One region of the Caldimonas taiwanensis NBRC 104434 genome, then DNA from elsewhere that is predicted to be linked to it. Evidence: predicted binding sites of a transcription regulator. Region 1 holds the regulator's gene; the other holds the start of a gene.
What was found. Region 1 encodes LexA, which represses DNA repair genes until DNA is damaged. Its sites were predicted from a motif close to ACTGTATNNNNATACAGT; they were not measured.
Positions count from the first base shown of each region.

Region 2: a site for LexA is predicted at 2,846-2,863, ahead of CTA01S_RS03435 (PA0069 family radical SAM protein). Genes of this name have one in related genera too.

Region 1 covers NZ_BCWK01000004.1:103,662-108,661, reverse strand. The annotation lists gene CTA01S_RS05015 (ABC transporter ATP-binding protein) at 1-138, shown strand, start outside; gene CTA01S_RS05010 (hypothetical protein) at 170-949, opposite strand; gene lexA (transcriptional repressor LexA) at 1,105-1,779, opposite strand; gene CTA01S_RS05000 (asparaginase) at 1,914-2,855, shown strand; gene CTA01S_RS04995 (organic hydroperoxide resistance protein) at 2,873-3,298, opposite strand; gene CTA01S_RS04990 (MarR family winged helix-turn-helix transcriptional regulator) at 3,334-3,837, opposite strand; gene CTA01S_RS04985 (ABC-F family ATP-binding cassette domain-containing protein) at 3,929-5,000, opposite strand, start outside.
Region 2 covers NZ_BCWK01000003.1:17,956-22,955, forward strand. The annotation lists gene CTA01S_RS03420 (multicopper oxidase family protein) at 1-103, shown strand, start outside; gene CTA01S_RS03425 (cupredoxin domain-containing protein) at 140-634, shown strand; gene CTA01S_RS03430 (hypothetical protein) at 788-1,687, shown strand; gene CTA01S_RS03435 (PA0069 family radical SAM protein) at 1,725-2,828, opposite strand; gene CTA01S_RS03440 (NAD(P)H-dependent flavin oxidoreductase) at 2,947-3,903, opposite strand; gene CTA01S_RS03445 (acyl-CoA dehydrogenase) at 3,921-5,000, opposite strand, start outside.

The DNA of each region.
Region 1 (5,000 bases):
GCGATGGCCCACCACGTGATCGTGATGAAGGACGGTGAAGTGGTCGAGTCCGGCCAGATGCATGAAGTGCTCGATGCCCCACGGCATCCTTACACCCGGCGGCTCGTGGCCGCGGCGAGCGTGCCGAACCCTGCTTGAGAGGGTCGACGCGCTTGCCGATCTGCCTCGTTCAGGCCGCCAGAGGCCAGCCTTCGGCTTCGCGGCGGGCCAGGCGTTCGAGTTCGTCACAGACCTGAGCCAAGGTGCCGCACAAGGCCGTGCGGCGTCGGTCGGTCGGATCGACGGCCACTTTCAGGGCGGACATGGGGGCGAGCCCGGCTGAGGGCTTCGCACCGCCAGCCTCGTCGAGTGACACCCGCAGCAACACCGCGGCTGCACTAGCGGGGGTTTGCACGTGCACGTCCCAGTGGCGCCCCCGGCCCGGCAACAGACTCAGCCGGACGTCGGCCGGGCTGTCATCCCAGCGCGACGAGGCCGGGCGCATGAGCAAGACATGGGCCGCGTGGCGGCGGGCGGCGCGTGACAGCGCTCGCCAAGCTGCCGTCGGCATGTCCGAGGCCCACAACAACAGCATTCCCCCGGGGTGGGTTTGCAGCCATTGCACGCCCGCCTCGACGACGCGCGCGCCTTGTGGGCCAGGCCAGCAGCAGCTGAGCGGACCCGTGCCGAACCCCGGCTCCAGTCGGCGGTGCACAGTGTGCGGCGGTTGCACCAGAGCCACCGGTCGGCCCGCTCGCGCAGCGCGCTCGATGGCGGTTTCCAGCAGACGCCATGCGGCGGCACCCTCCTGCGGGCCGCATACTTCCAACACCTGTCCAGCCTGCCAACCTCCACCCGGCAGGGCCGCATCCAGGCTCGCATGCCCAGTGGGCAGACGCTCCGGTGTGGCCCGGCGAGGCCGCAAGCGCAAACGTCGCCACCAGGGGGGCAGGGAAGCCGTGTCGTTCATGTCCATCTCCGAAGATCTACCAAGCTCATGACATTCGGCAGGATTGGGACGGGTGCTTCGCCTGGAGGCGCAGCGGGCCAACTGCAGGGCCTGTGCGAGGCGATGTCCTCCTCGCGCTGGCGCCCACCACCTGCAGTGGGCCGGAGGCGATGCGGCTACATCAACATGGTGTTGCGAATCAGCCCCACGGCAATGCCTTCGAGCTCGAAGTCTTGTCCGGGCTCGACGATGATCGTGGGGTAGTCGGGGTTCTCGGCCAGCAGTTCGATGTGACCTCGCTGACGGCGAAAACGCTTGACCGTGACCTCGTCGCCCAGGCGGGCCACGACGATCTGGCCGTTCTTGGCCTCGCGAGTGGCCTGCACGGCCAACAGGTCTCCGTCGAGGATGCCAGCGTCGCGCATGCTCATGCCACGCACTTTGAGCAGAAAGTCGGGTTTGCGCTGAAACAAACTGGCTTCGACGTGATACGTCTGATCGATGTGCTCTTGCGCCAAGATGGGACTGCCCGCGGCCACCCGGCCCACCAGAGGCAAGGCGAGCTGAGCCAGCCCCGGCAGAGGCAGGCTGAACTGGCGAATGCGCGACTCGGCCAGCGAGCGCAATGTGTCAGACTTGAGCCGGATGCCTCGCGAGGTGCCTCCCACCAGTTCGATGACGCCTTTGCGGGCCAGGGCTTGCAGATGTTCCTCGGCGGCATTGGCCGAGCGGAAGCCGAGCTCAGCGGCGATCTCGGCCCGCGTGGGCGGCGCGCCGGTGCGCTCGATCGCGCTTTGGATGAGCTCGAGAATTTGTTGCTGACGGGCCGTGAGCTTCGGGGTCTCGGACATGTCCATGGACCGGCAAGGAATGATGGAGACTATCGACCGGGCGCGGTCGCGCGAGCACAGGCCCGCAGGCCTTCTGAGCACGCACCCACTGGTTGCGCATCCAGTATCTGTATTTTTATCCAGTCTCGAAGAAAATGCAAAGCCATTCAAACACGATCGTGGTCATCGGCACGGGAGGCACGATTGCCGGTGTGGGCAGCAGTGCGTCCGACCATACCGGCTACACGGCAGCGCAGCTGGGGGTGGCGCAGTTGGTGGCGGCGGTGCCTTCACTGAGCGGCGCACCGTTGGAAGTGCATCAGCTGGCCCAAGTGGACAGCAAAGACATGGACTTCGGCGTCTGGCGCGAGCTGGCCCAGGCGGTCGCACAGGCGCTGGCACGGCCCGAGGTGGCGGGGGTCGTCGTCACCCACGGGACCGACACCTTGGAGGAAACGGCCTGGTTCCTGCAGTCCGTGCTGGCACCGAGCAAGCCGGTGGTGCTGACGGCGGCCATGCGTCCGGCCACGGCATTGTCGGCCGACGGCCCCCAAAACCTGGTCGATGCAATGACGGTGGCTGCCTGGCCCGGTGCCCGCGGCGTCGTGGCGGTGTTGTGCGGCCGGGTGCATGCAGCGGCCGATGTGCGCAAGGCCCACACCTATCAAGTGGATGCGTTCGATTCGGGCGATGCCGGCCCGGTGGCGCTGGTGGAGGCTGGCAGCTTGCGCTTGCTGCGCCCCTGGCCCGAGGGGCAGGCGCTGGACTGGGAACGCGTGTGGGCCTTGGAGCCGGCTGCCTGGCCCTGGGTGGAGATCGTCACCAGCACGGCGGGGGCGCGGGGAGAAGCCGTGCGGGCGTTGGTGCACGCCGGTGTGCGAGGCTTGGTGGTGGCCGGCACCGGCAATGGCAGCATCCACCGCGACTTGGAGGCTGCCTTGGCCGAAGCTCAGGCGCAAGGGGTGACCGTGTGGCGTGCCAGCCGCTGCGGCGCCGGGCCGGTGCTGGGGGCGCATCCGCGAGGATGGCCCTCGGTGGGCACCTTGACGCCAGCCAAGGCCCGTGTGGCCCTGATGCTGGCGCTGATGCCGGTGTGAGCCGAGGCGCGTGGCGTTCAGACCACTTTGAGACGCACGTCGATGTTGTTGCGTGTGGCGTTGGAGTACGGACACACCTGGTGAGCCGCTTGCACCAGGGCCTCGGCCTGGGCACGGTCCATGCCGGGGATCGATACCTCCAGGTCGACTTCGATGCCGAAGCCCTGCGCGATGGGGCCAATGCCCACCGTCGCCGTGATGGAGGTGTCGGCGGGCAGCGCGATCTTGCGCTGGGCCGCCACGAACTTCATCGCGCCAATGAAACAGGCCGAATATCCGGCAGCGAACAATTGTTCGGGATTGGTGCCCGGGCCGCCAGCGCCGCCCAGCTCCTTGGGGGTGCTCAGCCGGACATCGAGCGCGCCGTCGGACGAGATCGAACGGCCATCACGGCCTCCGGTCGAGGTCGCACGGGCTTGATAGAGAACTTTTTCAAGAGGCATGGGCTTTCCTTTCGATGAGTGGCAGGGCGAGGCGGTCAGGCGGCCCGTCGCTTGGCGGGGCTGCTGGCCGAGGGGAGGGACTGGAGGTCCAAGCGGCGGCGCAGATCGTGCAAACGCTGACGCAAATCGGCAATCTCTTGCGGGCTGCACTGGGTGGCGCAGGCGATGTCCAGTGGCAGCCGGCTGGCCGCTGCACGCAACGCCTGGCCCGCGGGCGTGAGGCGGACGAGGACTCGTCGCTCATCGGCAGCGTCACGGCGGCGCTCCACCTTGCCGGCGACCTCCAGGCGCTTGAGCAGGGGCGTGAGCGTGCCGGAATCCAAGAACAAACGTTGTCCGAGTTCACTGACCGTCTGCTGGCCATGCTCCCACAAGACGAGCATGACCAGGTATTGCGGATAGGTCAGGCCCAAGCGATCCAGCAACGGTTTGTAGAGCTTGGTCATCGCCAGCGTGGTGGCATACAGCGCAAAGCACAACTGCTTGTCCAGCTGCAGCACGTCTTGCGAATCGACCTCGGAAGGGGTGGAGCGTGGCATGGCGAAATAATATCGCACTATTTAATTGTGTGCAATTTAATTGTCGGCACGCCAGTGCAGTGCCAGCAGGCCCGGCGGGGCGGCCCAGGTTTCAAGCGTGCAACCGTTCCAGCTGTTCGCTCAGTTCCAGCCAACGAGTTTCGAGCGCTTCGATGTCCTCGCCGATGGCTTTGAGGCGTCGGCCCTGCTGCGCCCACTGCTGTGGCGTACCTTGGCCGCCGGACAATGCCGCCTCGAGCGTGGCTTTCTCCTGGCTCAGGGCGTCCAGGCGGGCGTCGATGGCCGCCAGCTCCTTCTTCAGCGCACGGGCTTGTTCCAAACGTTGCTGGCGTTGCGGGTCGCGTCGATCTTGCCGAGCGTTGTGAGCACCGGACGGCGGTCGCGCCTCGGGCGGCGCCTGCCGCTGCGTCTGAGTCCGCTGACGGCTTTGCTCCAGCAACCACTGCTGGTAATCGTCCAGATCGCCATCGAACGGGCTGACCGTGCCGTGAGCGACCAGCCAGAATTCGTCGCACACCTCGCGCAGTAGCGCGCGATCGTGGCTGACCAGCATCACGGTGCCTTCGAATTCATTGAGCGCCAGGCTCAGTGCCTCGCGGGTGGTGAGGTCCAGATGGTTGGTCGGTTCGTCCAGCAACAACAGGTTGGGACGCTGCCACACGAGCAGGGCCAGCACCAGACGGGCTTTCTCGCCGCCGCTCATGCTGCCCACCGGTTGCATGACCATGTCGCCCACGAAGCGGAACTGTCCGAGAAAGTCCCGCAGTTCCTGCTCGCGTGCCGCGGGTCCGACGTCGCGGGCCAGGCGGATCAGGTGTTGCAAGGGCGTATCGGTGGGTTCCAGCACGTCCAACTCTTGCTGCGCAAAGTAGCCAATGGACAGGCCTTTGCCCTCGGTGATGCGTCCGCCCAGCAGGGGCAGGCTGCGCGCGATGGTCTTGACCAGGGTGGACTTGCCCTGCCCATTGGCGCCCAAAATGCCGATACGCTGGCCGGCCAGCACCGAGCGGTGCACGTCGCGCAGGATGATGGCCGCGCCATCCGCGTGGCGATAGCCCATGGCTGCACCGTCGAGCACCAACATGGGGTTGGGCAGTTGGGCCGGTGGGCGGAACTCGAAGTGGAAATCGGCGGCCGTGAGCACCGGCGCCAGTTTCTCCATG
Region 2 (5,000 bases), on a different contig from region 1:
ATGGACAGGCGCGCCTCCGGCGGCCGTGCGCGCGGGCTCGCCATCGCCCGCCCCCGACTCGGCCCGCGCGGTCAAACCCCACGGCACGGGCCACGCCCATTGACGCCCCATCGATGCCCCATTGGAAGGAGACCCACCGATGCTGCAAGCCGCCCATGCCCTCGCCCTTGCGGGCCTGTTGCTCGTGCCAGCAATGACCATCGCGCACGGCGACCGCCACCACGGCGGCCAGGCCGGCCCCGTGGTGATCGAGCAAAAACCTTGGGGCATCGCCGGACAGGCGCGGGCCGTGACTCGCACCCTCGAGATCCAAATGAGCGACGACATGCGCTTCACCCCCGCCCAGATCGAGGTCAAGCACGGCGAGACGATTCGCTTCCTCCACCACAACCGCGGCAACGTCATGCACGAATTCGTGCTCGGCACCCGTCAGGAACTCCAGGCGCACGCCGAGCTGATGAAGAAGTTCCCCGACATGGAGCATGACGAGCCCTACATGGCCCATGTCGCCCCGGGCAAGACGGCCGAAATGATTTGGCACTTCAACCGTGTGGGCGAGTTCGAGTATGCCTGTTTGCTGCCGGGTCACTTCGACGCTGGCATGGTGGGCAAGATCCGCGTCGTGCCGCGATGATGTACTGGCGTGGGGTGCGGGCTGGCTTATAGTGCGCACGGCCTGCAAGTTCCTACCCCCATGTCCACCACGTACGCGCCTTCTGCACGCTCACGATGCCCTGCCCCGCGCCTCAGCGCCTGGTGTCAGTTCGCGATCTTGATCCTGCCAGCCATGGCGCTGGCCGACTCCCCTCCCGGGGAGCCGGCCTCCCCGATGGTGGACATCGCCAGCTCGGCCCGGCAGTCCCTACGCGCATCCGCCGAGTGGCTGGCCCGCGGCGTGGACGGTTGGTTTGGCGACCATCCCTTCGAAGACGGCGGCTCTGTGAGCGACGGCGTCTTCCAAGTGCGGTTGCTGCTGCGGCAACAGCATGCGCCCCGGCTGGGGGCCCGCTTCAACGCCAGCTTCCGGCTGCCCAACATCGAACAGCGCTCTGCACGGCTGTTCGTCGGACGAGACGACGCCCGAGACCTGGTGACCGACCAGCCGCAGCCCCTCAGCCGCGAACAGCGTTTGCAGCCCCCCGGCTCCGGCCAAGAAACCTTCTTTGCTGGGCTGGGCGTCCATGCCGGGGCCGGTTTCGATGCCCGCTTGGGCCTGCGCGGAGGCATCAAACCCTATGCACAGCTGCGCTACCGGCACCAGTGGGAACTCGGCCCCGCCGACCGGCTGCATTTGCGCGAAACCGTTTTCTGGACCCGCGATGACCGCGTCGGATCCACCACCGCGGTGTCGTACGAGCATGAGGTCAACCCCACCCTGATCGGGCGCTGGCTCCACGCGGCCACCTACACCCAACGCAGCCAGCGCGTCGAATGGTCGAGCAACCTCGGTCTGTACCAGTTCTTCGGCAACCAGCGCCTGCTGTCCACCGAGGCGCTTTTCCGCGGTCGTGAAGGAGGCGGTGTCAAGGTCGAGGAATACGGTCTGCAACTGAGCTGGGAGCAAGCACTGCACGAAGACTGGCTGCTCGGTCAGGTCTCCCTGGGTCACTTCCGCGAACGCGAGACAGCGGCCGAAGCGCGCCGAGGCCTGTGGGCCTTGGGCCTGACGCTGACCATCCGCTTCTGATGCCCCCGCTTCGGCCCCCTCGCATCAGATCCCTGCGTCAAAACAGCTCGGCCTGGCGTGCGTCACCAGGAGGTCGGAAAGCCGTCGCATCCAGACGCGGTGCGTGGCGCGCCAGCCCGGCGCGGGCGCAGGCTTTGTCCACGCGCTGGGCGATGAGCTGCGCCCACACCCCCTGACCCTTCATGCGCACGCCGAATTCGGCCTCATAGTCCTTGCCGCCCCGCAACTCACGCACCCGTGCCATGATGCGTGCGGCCCGCTGCGGCAGATGATCTTGCAGCCAGCGCTGAAACAAAGGGCTCACCTCCCACGGCAGCCGCAACACGGTGTAGTGAATCGACCTGGCGCCGGCCTCGGCTGCCGCCTGGACGAGCCGCTCGATCTCCGGCTCGTTCAAAAAAGGAATGATCGGGGCGACATTCACGCCCACCGGCACACCGGCGCGCGCCAGAGTCCGCACCGTCTGCAATCGGCGGTGGGGCGCCGCCGCACGGGGCTCCAGACGGCGACTCAGCGCCGCATCGAGTGTCGTCACGCTCACGAAGACCATGGCCCTGCGCTCGGCCGCATCGGCGGCAATCAGGTCCAGGTCCCGTTCCACCCCTGAGGACTTGGTAACGATGGTGTAAGGGTGTTTGCAGCGGTGCAACACCTCCAGCACCGCCCGCGTGATCCGCAAGCGACGCTCGATGGGCTGATAGGCATCGGTCGCCGAGCCGATATTGATCGGGCTGACTCGGTGCCTTGGTCGCGCCAGCTCCTGGGCCAGCACCTCGGCCGCGTTCACCTTGGCCACCAGCTTCGTTTCGAAATCCAGCCCGGGCGAAAGATTCAGGTAGCTGTGCGTGGGGCGGGCGTAACAGTAGATGCAGCCGTGCTCACAGCCCCGGTAGGGATTGATCGACCACTCGAAGGGAATGTCTGGGGAGTCGTTCGGGCTGAGCAGCGAGCGCACGCGCTCTTCCATCACCTCGCTGCGAGGAGGATGCGCGACGGCCCCCTCAGCGGCAGACTCGGCCTGCGCCCCCGGGGCCCATCCATCGTCAAACCATTCGCGCTCCTGGCTTTCGAAACGATGCGCCAGCCGCCAGCCCGTGCCGCGGCCCTTGATCACCACTGGAGACCATGGAGGTTCGGCCATGCCGGGACCCATCGGTAACTGTATAGATATACAGTATAGATGCCGAACCGCTGGAAGTCCAGGCCGGCGGCTCAGCGTCCACCCGGCCCGCGGACCGTGCGAACGCCGGGCCGCCGCATCAAGCTGCGCACAACTGCGCCTTGGCGGCCAGATACTCGCTGCGTAAACGCTCGATCAACACGCGCGCGGGCACCACCTCTTTGATGGCCCCCACCCCTTGGCCGGCGCCCCAGATGTCCTTCCAGGCCTTTTTCGCCCCTTCGCCGCCGAAATTCATCTTGCTCGGGTCGCTGACGGCCAGATTGTCCGGATCCAACCCGGCACGCACGATGGAGCCGCGCAAATAATTGCCGTGCACCCCGGTGAAAAGGTTCGAATAGACGATGTCCTGGCTGGTGCTTTCGGTGATCATGCGCTTGTATTCATCGACGGCGCGCGCCTCTTCGGTGGCGATGAAAGCCGAGCCGATGTAAGCGAAGTCCGCCCCCATGGCCCGCGCCGCCAAGATCGCGCGCCCCGTGGCAATCGCCCCGGACAGCGCCAAGGGGCCGTCGAACCACTCCCGAATCTCTTGCACCAGCGCGAAAGGACTGGTCGTGCCTGCATGACCGCCGGCCCCGGCCGCCACGGCAATCAAGCCATCCGCCCCTTTGTCGATGGCTTTGCGGGCAAAGGTGTTGTTGATGATGTCGTGCAACACGACTCCACCCCAGCGATGCACCGCCTCGTTCACATCCGTGCGGGCCCCCAACGAGGTGATGATGATGGGCACCTTGTACTTCTCGCACAAGGCCATGTCGTGCTCGAGCCGGTCATTGCTCTTGTGCACGATCTGGTTGATCGCAAACGGGGCGGCCGGGCGGTCCGGATGCTGGCGGTTATAAGCCGCCAGCGTCTCGGTGATCTCGGCCAGCCACTCGTCCAGCTGAGAGGCCGGCCGCGCATTGAGCGCCGGCATCGAACCCACGATGCCGGCCTTGCACTGCTCGATCACGAGCCGTGGATTGCTGATGATGAACAACGGCGAGCCGATGACTGGCAGCGGCAAGTTCTGAAGGATGGTCGGCAAAGGCACGGGATGCTCCTCGAGACTCAGAATGCTTCGATGTCCAAGCCCATGACGCTGTCGGCGCCATTGACGATCGCCTCACGCACCGCTGGCGCCTTGGCCAGGATGTGCTCGGCATAGAAGCGCGCCGTGGCGATCTTGGCCTGCATGAAGGCCGTGTCCTCGCCGGCAGCCAGCCGATCCTCGGCCACCATCAAGGCCCGCGCCATCTGCCAACCTGCCACCACATTGCCGGCAAGCATCAAATACGGCACGCTGCCGGCGTAGACCGCATTCGGTCGGCTCTTGGCTTGGGCCACGATGAAATCCACCACCTGCACGAAAGCTTCTCGGGCCGCTTGCAGGCGCTGGAGCATGGCACGGGCGGCCACACTGTCGCGACGGGCCAAGTCCGCCTCGGTGTTGGCGATCTGCGCAGCGATGGCCTTGGCCACCTGGCCCCCATCGCGCACCGTCTTGCGGCCCACCAAATCATTGGCTTGGATCGCCGTGGTGCCCTCATAGATGGGCAAAATGCGAGCGTCTCGGTAATGCTGGGCGGCCCCCGTCTCCTCGATGAAGCCCATCCCCCCGTGCACCTGCACCCCCAGGCTGGTCACCTCCAAGCTCATCTCGGTGCTGTAGCCCTTGACCAGCGGCACCATGAACTCATAGAAAGCCTGATTGCGCTGGCGCTCCTTCTCGTCCGGGTGTGCATGAGCCGCGTCATAGGCCGCTGCGGCAGTGATGGCCATCGCACGGCAGCCTTCCGTATAGGCGCGCATCGTCATCAACATCCGGCGCACATCCGGATGGTGGATGATCGGCGCGCTGCCAGGCCGAGACCCGTCCACCGGCCGCGACTGGATACGCTCCTTGGCATACGCCGCTGCCAACTGATAAGCCCGCTCGGCCACCGCAATGCCTTGGACACCCACGGCATAGCGAGCCGCGTTCATCATGATGAACATGTACTCCAGACCGCGGTTTTCCTGACCCACCAGGTAACCCACCGCGCCGCCGTGGTCGCCAAACTGCAACACTGCCGTCGGGCTGGCCTTGATGCCAAGCTTGTGCTCGATGCTCACGCAGTGCACATCGTTGCGTTCACCGATCGACCCATC